2 regions of the Streptomyces sp. NPDC005202 genome follow, and region 1 is predicted to be linked to the other one. Evidence: riboswitches for the same ligand, from Rfam matches in the RefSeq annotation. Region 1 holds a riboswitch; the other holds the start of a gene.

The links. A riboswitch is a leader RNA that binds a small molecule or an ion and turns the genes downstream of it on or off. The one in region 1 is predicted to bind glycine.
Region 2: it holds a riboswitch for glycine, as region 1 does, so the genes downstream of both, gcvP (aminomethyl-transferring glycine dehydrogenase) here and gcvT (glycine cleavage system aminomethyltransferase GcvT) in region 1, are expected to answer to the same signal.

What each region holds. Positions count from the first base shown of each region.
Region 1 is NZ_JBEXHW010000009.1:194,341-198,752, reverse strand. Features, by position in the region: gene glyA (serine hydroxymethyltransferase) at 1-775, opposite strand, end outside; gene gcvH (glycine cleavage system protein GcvH) at 803-1,180, opposite strand; gene gcvT (glycine cleavage system aminomethyltransferase GcvT) at 1,370-2,488, opposite strand; glycine riboswitch at 2,641-2,740, opposite strand; gene ABZV31_RS17020 (AAA family ATPase) at 2,919-3,608, shown strand; gene ABZV31_RS17015 (enhanced serine sensitivity protein SseB) at 3,804-4,412, shown strand, end outside.
Region 2 is NZ_JBEXHW010000053.1:9,425-13,836, reverse strand. Features, by position in the region: gene gcvP (aminomethyl-transferring glycine dehydrogenase) at 1-2,671, opposite strand, end outside; glycine riboswitch at 2,848-2,943, opposite strand; gene ABZV31_RS35990 (PRC-barrel domain-containing protein) at 3,058-3,429, shown strand; gene ABZV31_RS35985 (DNA polymerase IV) at 3,351-4,412, opposite strand, start outside.

The sequences.
Region 1 (4,412 bases):
CCTGCTGACCGGGGAAGACCGCCGAGTTGATCTTCTTGGCCAGCTCGGCCGTGGAGAGGATCACGCCGCCGCGCGGGCCGCCCAGCGTCTTGTGGGTGGTCGTGGTGACGACGTGGGCGTGCGGGACCGGGTTCGGGTGCAGGCCCGCCGCCACCAGGCCGGCGAAGTGCGCCATGTCGACCATGAGGTACGCGCCGACCTCGTCCGCGATCCGGCGGAAGGCGGCGAAGTCCAGCTGCCGCGGGTACGCCGACCAGCCCGCCACGATCAGCTTCGGCTTCGCCTCCTTCGCCAGCCGCTCCACCTCGGCCATGTCGACCAGGCCGTCCTCGCCCACGTGGTAGGGGACGACGTTGTAGAGCTTGCCGGAGAAGTTGATCTTCATGCCGTGGGTCAGGTGCCCGCCGTGGGCGAGGTTCAGACCCATGATCGTGTCGCCGGGCTTGAGCAGCGCGAACATCGCGGCCGCGTTCGCCTGGGCACCCGAGTGCGGCTGCACGTTGGCGTGCTCGGCCCCGAAGAGCTCCGTGATGCGGTCGATGGCGATCTGCTCGACCACGTCGACGTGCTCGCAGCCGCCGTAGTAGCGGCGGCCCGGGTAGCCCTCGGCGTACTTGTTGGTCAGGACCGAGCCCTGCGCCTCCATGACCGCGACCGGGGCGAAGTTCTCCGAGGCGATCATCTCGAGCGTGGACTGCTGGCGGTGCAGCTCGGCGTCGACCGCGGCGGCCACGTCCGGGTCGAGCTCGTGCAGGGGCGTGTTCAGAAGCGACATGTTATCCGACATGGGGGCTACGACTCCTCAGCCGGCGGTGTGGGCGGCGTACTCGTCGGCGGAGAGCAGCTCGGCCGGCTCCTCCGCGACACGCACCTTGAACAGCCAGCCGCCCTCGAAGGGCTCGGAGTTCACCAGCGACGGGTCGTTCACCACGTCCTCGTTGATCTCGGTAACCTCACCGGTGACCGGGGAGTACAGGTCGGACACGGACTTGGTCGACTCCAGTTCGCCGCAGGTCTCGCCCGCGGTCACCGTGGTGCCGACCTCCGGGAGCTGGGCGTAGACGACATCGCCGAGCGCGTTGGCCGCGAACTCCGTGATGCCGACCGTCGCGACGCCGTCCTCGGCGGGCGACAGCCACTCGTGCTCCTTGCTGTAGCGCAGCTGCTGGGGGTTGCTCATGGCGTGAATTCTCCTGTACGCGGGGGAGTGCTGGTGAATGGGGGAGTGCTGGAAACGGTGGTGAGCAGGGAGGATGTGCCCGGTGTCACGCGCGGGCGGCCAGGGGCCCTGAGGGACCGAGGGACCCGGTGCTCGAGGACGCCGGGACCCGGTGCCCGAGGACGCCGAGGATCCCCGCCGGACCAGTCTCTACTTCTGTCGCTTGTAGAAGGGGAGCGCCACGACCTCGTACGGTTCGTGGCTGCCCCGGATGTCCACGCCGACACCCGGCGTGCCCGGCGCCGCGTGCGCCACGTCGACGTACGCCATGGCGATCGGCTTGCCCAGCGAGGGTGAGGGGGCACCGGAGGTGACCTCGCCGATCACCTCGCCGCCGGCCACGACCGAGTACCCCGCGCGCGGGACCCGGCGGCCCTCGGCGACCAGGCCGACCAGGACCCGCGGCGGGTTCTTCTCGGCCCGCTCGGCGGCGGCCAGCAGCGCCTCGCGGCCGACGAAGTCGCCCTCCTTGTCGAACTTCACCACCCGGCCGAGCCCCGCGTCGAACGGGGTCAGCGAGGTCGTCAGTTCGTGCCCGTACAACGGCATGCCCGCCTCCAGGCGCAGCGTGTCCCGGCAGGACAGCCCGCACGGGACCAGCCCGACCGGGGCGCCGGCCTCGGTCAGCGCCTGCCACAGCTTCTCGGCGTCGGCCGGGGCCACGAACAGCTCGAAGCCGTCCTCGCCGGTGTAGCCGGTGCGCGCGATCAGCGCAGGGACGCCCGCGACCGTGCCGGGCAGGCCGGCGTAGTACTTCAGGCCGTCCAGGTCGGCGTCGGTGAGGGACTTCAAAATCCCCGGGGACTCGGGGCCCTGCACCGCGATGAGGGCGTAGTTGTCCCGGTCGTCGCGGACCTCCGCGTCGAAGCCGGCCGCCCGCTCGGTCAGCGCGTCCAGGACCACCTGGGCGTTGGAGGCGTTGGCGACGACCATGTACTCGGTCTCGGCCAGCCGGTAGACGATCAGGTCGTCCAGGATGCCGCCGTCGGCCTGGCAGATCATGGTGTAGCGGGCGCGGCCGACGCCGACGGAGGCGATGTTGCCGACCAGGGCGTGGTTCAGGAAGGCGGCCGCCTGCGGGCCGGTGACCGTGATCTCGCCCATGTGCGACAGGTCGAAGAGGCCAGCCTTCGTCCGCACGGCGAGGTGCTCGTCGCGCTCGGAGCCGTAGCGCAGCGGCATGTCCCAGCCGGCGAAGTCGGTCATCGTCGCACCGAGCGAGCGATGCAGCGCATCGAGCGCGGTGTGACGGAGTTCGGTACTGCTCATCGGTCGGTCTCCCAGGGCATGACGGGCGAGGAACTGTCCTCCCCATCTGTCATCGGAACCTGAGAGGTTCGCCATGACCGCCGACGGACGGACGATCACGGCTTGCACCTTGGGTGGAGCCACTTCAGCAGCGGCCCGCTTTTCAGATGTGCCTCGCCCGCGCGGTAACGGGGCCTGAGAGATTCAAGGGAGGGACTTGCTCCTTCGGCGCCCCAGCGAGACGGTTGCTGGGAACTCTCCCGCGCGGATTCAAGCGGCCGGTATGCAGTTGGCGCGCACATCATTGCACGCCACGCCCGATCCTGGCAGGCCGCATCTGTAACCGGCCTGTGGCGGTACGCGAACGAAAACGCGAGACACCGTGCATTACCTTCTCTTTACACTCGGCGGGGAGGGGAACTGTGACCCACCCCAGGGGAGGACGACCACGGTGAACAGGACCACAGTGCCCGCGACGACCCCGGCGCTCGCAGTGCCCGAGCAGGCCCTCGCCCTGCCCCGGCAGCCCGCAGCCACGGCCCGCGGGCGGTGCGGCGAGCGCCCCGCGCCGGTGGTCCGCGACCTGCGCGACCGTGCCGGCCGCAGCCCGCACGCCCTGCTCTTCGGCCCCCGCGACCTGGTGGTGGTCACCGGCCTGCCCGGCAGCGGCAAGTCCACCCTGATGCACCGCGCGGTGCCGGGCACCAGGGTCGACTCCCAGGACACTCGCGACCGCTGGGACGCCCGGATGCCCCGCCTCCTGCCCTACGCGGTCTACCGCCCCCTCGTCCGCCTCGCCCACTACGCCGGGCTGCGCCGCGCCCTGCGCTCCGGCGGGGGAGTCGTGGTGCACGACTGCGGCACGCAGACCTGGGTGCGCGGCTGGCTGGCCCGCGCCGCCCGCCGCCGCGGCGGCACGCTGCACCTGGTCCTGCTCGACGTCACGCCCGGCACCGCCCTGGCCGGCCAGCGCGAGCGCGGCCGCGGCGTCTCGCGGTACGCCTTCGTGCGACACCGCAGGGCCGTCGCCCGTCTGCTGCGCGCGGTGGAGAAGGGGAACCTGCCCGAGGGCGTCGGCTCGGCGGTGCTGCTCGACCGGGACGCGGCGGACGTCCTGCGCCGGATCGGTTTCGCGGGTTGAGGGGGGCGGTACCGATCGGTTTCGCGGGTTGAGGGGGCCGTACCGGGTCGGCTTCGTGGGCTGAGGGGGGCCGTACCGGGTCGGCTTCGCGGTTGAGGGGGCCCGTACCGGATCGGCTTCCCGGGCCGACGGACTCCGCTCGGGCACCCGCTAGCCTTTCAGCCACAGCAGTGGTTCCCAGCAGGCGGTAGGCAGATGGACTTCCCGGCGGACTTTCCCGCGGACTTCCCGGCACAGGCGCACCCCCACCCGCACGGCGGATGGCCCGGCAACGAGCTTGAGGAGGTGCTGTCGGCGTCCCTCGGCATACCGTCGGCCGGCGGCCGGATCATCGAGGTCCTCGGCCGCAGCTTCCTCTGGGTGCCGCTGCCCAACGGCGGAGGCCCGCACAGCGGCCCGCTCGACCTGCCCACGCTGGAGATCGAGGGCCAGGCGTACGTGCCGGTCTTCAGCTCCGAGGAGCAGTTCCGGCAGGTCGCCGGCTCTCACATGCCGTACACCATCGCGCCCGCCGTGGAGTTCGCCCGCGGGCTGCCCCCGCAGATCGGCATGGCCGTCAACCCGGAGGGCGTGGTCGGCATCCCGCTGCCGCCGCCGGCCGTGGCCGAACTGTGCCGGATGGGCCGGACCCCGCTGGACGGCCCGGCGAGCGGCGGCCGCGTCCGCCTCTTCGAACCCGACTGGCAGGAGGACCCGGTGGACTTCCTCTCCGCCGCCTCCGCCGAGTTCGCCGAGACCGGCGTGGTGCTCACCGCCCGCCGCTGCCTCGCCGCCATCGAGACCGCCGACCCGGTCATGTTCATC
Region 2 (4,412 bases), on a different contig from region 1:
ACACGCCCGAGCCGACCTTGTCGATCTCGGCGCGGATCGCGATCATCGCCTCGCAGAACCGGTCGAGCTCGGCCAGGTCCTCCGACTCGGTCGGCTCGATCATCAGCGTGCCGGCCACCGGGAACGACATTGTCGGCGCGTGGAAGCCGTAGTCGATCAGGCGCTTGGCGACGTCGTCGACGCTCACGCCGGTCGCCTTGGTCAGCGGCCGCAGGTCGATGATGCACTCGTGGGCGACCAGGCCGCCGGGGCCGGTGTAGAGCACCGGGTAGTGCGGCTCCAGGCGCTTGGCGATGTAGTTGGCGGACAGCACGGCCACCTGCGTGGCGCGCTTGAGGCCCTCGCCGCCCATGAGCCGGACGTACGCCCACGAGATCGGCAGGATGCCCGCAGAGCCCCAGGGCGCGGCCGAGATCGGGCCGACCCCGGTCTTCGGACCGGCCTCGGGCTGCAGCGGGTGGTTCGGCAGGTAGGGCGCCAGGTGCGAGCGGACGGCCACCGGGCCGACGCCCGGGCCACCGCCGCCGTGCGGGATGCAGAAGGTCTTGTGCAGGTTCAGGTGCGAGACGTCACCGCCGAAGTGGCCCGGCTTGGCGAGGCCGACCAGGGCGTTGAGGTTGGCGCCGTCGACGTACACCTGGCCGCCGGCCTCGTGGACCTGGGCGCAGATGTCGGCGACGTGCTCCTCGAAGACGCCGTGCGTGGACGGGTACGTGATCATCAGCACCGCCAGTTCGTCGCGGTACTGCTCGATCTTGGCCCGCAGGTCCTCGACGTCGATCTCGCCGTCCTCGGCGGTCTTGACGACGACGACCTTCATGCCGGCCATCACGGCGCTGGCGGCGTTCGTGCCGTGCGCCGAGGACGGAATCAGGCAGACCGTGCGCTGCTCGTCGCCGTTGGCGCGGTGGTAGCCGCGGACGGCGAGCAGACCGGCCAGCTCGCCCTGTGAACCGGCGTTGGGCTGAAGGGAGACCTTGTCGTAGCCGGTGACCTCGGCGAGGCGTTCCTCCAGCTCGCGGATGAGCGTGAGGTAGCCCTGCGCCTGCTCGGCGGGCGCGAAGGGGTGCAGCCGGCCGAACTCGGGCCAGGTGACCGGCTCCATCTCCGTGGTCGCGTTGAGCTTCATGGTGCAGGAGCCCAGCGGGATCATGCCGCGGTCGAGCGCGTAGTCGCGGTCGGCCAGCCTGCGCAGGTAGCGCAGCATCGCGGTCTCGGAGCGGTGCTGGTGGAAGACGGGGTGGGTGAGGTAGTCGTCGGTGCGCAGAAGGCCCTGCGGGAGCGCGTCCTCGGTGGCCGCGTCCAGCGCCTCGATGTCGCCCTCGACACCGAACGCCGTCCATACGGCGTCCAGCTGGGCGCGCGTGGTGGTCTCGTCGCAGGCGATCGAGACGTGGTCGGCGTCGACGAGGTGCAGGTTGACGCCGTTCCGGCGCGCGGCGGCGACGACCTCGGCGGCCCGACCCCCGACCTTGACGGTCAGCGTGTCGAAGTAGGTGCCGTGGACGACCTCGACCCCGCCCGTCTTGAGGCCCTCGGCGAGGATCGTGGCGTACCGGTGGGTGCGCCGCGCGATGATCCTCAGGCCCTCCGGCCCGTGGTAGACGGCGTACATGCCGGCCATCACGGCAAGCAGCACCTGGGCGGTGCAGATGTTGCTGGTGGCCTTCTCGCGGCGGATGTGCTGCTCGCGGGTCTGCAGGGCGAGGCGGTAGGCCTTGTGCCCGTCGGCGTCGACGGAGACGCCGACCAGACGGCCGGGCAGGCTGCGCGCGAACTTCTCGTGCACCGCCATGTAGCCGGCGTGCGGTCCGCCGAAGCTCATCGGCACACCGAAGCGCTGGGTGGTGCCGACCGCGATGTCCGCGCCGAGCTCGCCGGGCGACTTCAGCAGCGTGAGCGCGAGCAGGTCGGCGGCGACGGTGACGAGGGCGCCCAGCTCGTGGGCCTGGTCGATGACGGGCCTGAGGTCACGTACGGTGCCGGAGGCGCCCGGGTACTGCAGCAGCACGCCGTTGATCTCGCGCTCGGCGATCCCGGCCGGGATGCCCTCGCTGAGGTCGGCGACGACGACCTCGACGCCGGTCGGCTCGGCTCGGGTCTGGATGACGGCGATGGTCTGCGGCAGGGCGTCCGCGTCGACCAGGAACAGGCCCTTCTTGTTCTTGCCCATGCGCCGGGACAGCGCCATGGCCTCTGCGGCGGCCGTGCCCTCGTCGAGCAGCGAGGCGCCGGAGGTCGGCAGGCCGGTCAGGTCGGCGACCATGGTCTGGAAGTTCAGCAGCGCTTCGAGGCGGCCCTGCGAGATCTCCGGCTGGTACGGGGTGTAGGCGGTGTACCAGGCCGGGTTCTCCATCACGTTGCGCAGGATGACGGGCGGGGTGAAGGTCCCGTAGTACCCGAGCCCGATCATCGAGTCGAGGACCTCGTTGCGGTCGGCGAGGGAGCGCAGCTCCGCCAGCACCTCGGCCTCGGTGTGCGCGCCCGGCAGGTCGAGCGCGTCGGCGTTCTTGATCACGTCCGGCACGGCGGCGGCCGTGAGCTCGTCGAGCGAGCCGTAGCCGACCTGCGCGAGCATTTTGGCCCGGGCCTCGGGGTCGGGGCCGATGTGGCGCTGCTCGAAGGGCGTTCCCTGTTCGAGCTCGGAGAGCGGAGTGCGATGGGCGGTCATTGCGGAGGCCTCCTGGTCTGACGCGACCTTCGAGGGGCACCACGGCGCGGGTGCCCGGACGGCCTCCCCCTCTGTCATCTCAACCTGAGAGCTTCACCGGGCCGCCCGAGGGCTCCCGGCTTTCACCGTCGGTGAGAGCGGAAGCCATCGACACCCGCTCTGCTTTCCAGAGTGACCTCGTCCGTGCGGTACGTGGGCCTGAGAGATTCCGGGGAGGATTTGCTCCTTCGGCGCCTCCGATGGTGTCTGGAGGACTCTCCCGCACGGGGTCAGCAGCCGTTTGCCAGCGTACCAGCGGGCACCGCGCCCGGGCCTTCGAGTGGCCGCCTTGCTGAATGTGCTCTTTTGTAGTGCTTACAAATGAGTTGCGACCAAGTGGAGGGCCCGTGCAGACCGACATCGATCCGCGGAACCTGATCGGCCGCAAGGCGTTCGACCGCAATGGCAACAAGATCGGCACGGTGGACGAGGTCTACCTCGACGACGCGACCGGCGTGCCGGAGTGGGCGGCCATACGCACCGGCCTGTTCTCCCGGGACGCCTTCGTGCCCCTGGAGCCGAGCGAACTGGTCGAGGGCGCCCTCCGTGTCCCCTTCGACCGGGCCCTGATCAAGGACGCCCCCGACTTCGGCGTCGGCCGCCACCTCTCCCCGGAACAGGAACTGCAGCTCTACCACCACTACGGCCTCGATGTGGCCCCTCCTCCCCCATTCCCCGACCGCGACTTCGGCAAGCTGGCGGGCTCGGAGGAAACCTGACCTCCGGTCTCACGCGAAGCCTCGGACGCGCCGCCACTCTCCACCGGTCCTCCCTCCGGTCTTCGCGCCACCAGCGGCAGCGGATCCGCCGGCTCCAGATTTGGGTCGTCGACGCGGAACGTCCGTACCCGCCCCGGCTCCGAGTCGGGTGTCTCGAAGCGGACGGTGACCCGGCCCAGACCGCTGCCCTGCACCCATCCGTGGCCGTACTGGGCGTGCCGTACGTCGTGCCCCGCGGGCCAGCGCCGCTCGGCGGGCGTCGGCTGCTCCTCGGCCGCTTCGTCCGCGGGCTCTTCGACGCGGGTGGGCTCGTGCGCGCCCGCCGCCTGCGCGAACAGGTCCTCCTGCGTGTAGTCGGCGAGCCCGGAGACGCCCACGCCGAGCAGCCGCACCCCGCCCGTGGTGTCGACGGAGTCCAGCAGCCGGGCCGCCGCCTCCCGCACCACCGCCGGGTCATCCGTGGGCCCGCGCAGCGTCTCCGACCGGGTCAGGGTGGAGAAGTCGTACCGCCGTACCTTCAGCACGATGGTCCGCCCCGACAGCCCGGCCCCGCGCAGCCGCCGTACGCACCGGTCGGCGAGCCGCTGCACCTCCAGGCCCACCCGGACCCGGTCGTGGATGTCCACGTCGTAGGTGTCCTCGACGGACACCGACTTCGCCTCGCGCTCGGCGACCACGGGCCGCTCGTCGTGCGCCAGCGCCATGGCGTACAGCGCGTGCCCGTGCGCCTTGCCCAGCAGCCGTACGAGCTCGTCCTCGCCTGCCTCGGCGAGCTCGTCGACGGTGTGGATACCGGCCCGCCGCAGGTGGTCGCCTGTCGCCGGCCCCACGCCGGGCAGGGTCCGCACCGGCATGGGTCCTAGCAGGGCGCGCTCGGTGCCCGGTTCGATGAGCACCAGCCCGTCGGGCTTGGCCTGCTCGGAGGCGATCTTGGCAAGCATCTTGGAGGCAGCCAGCCCGACGGACCCCGTCAGGCCCGTGAC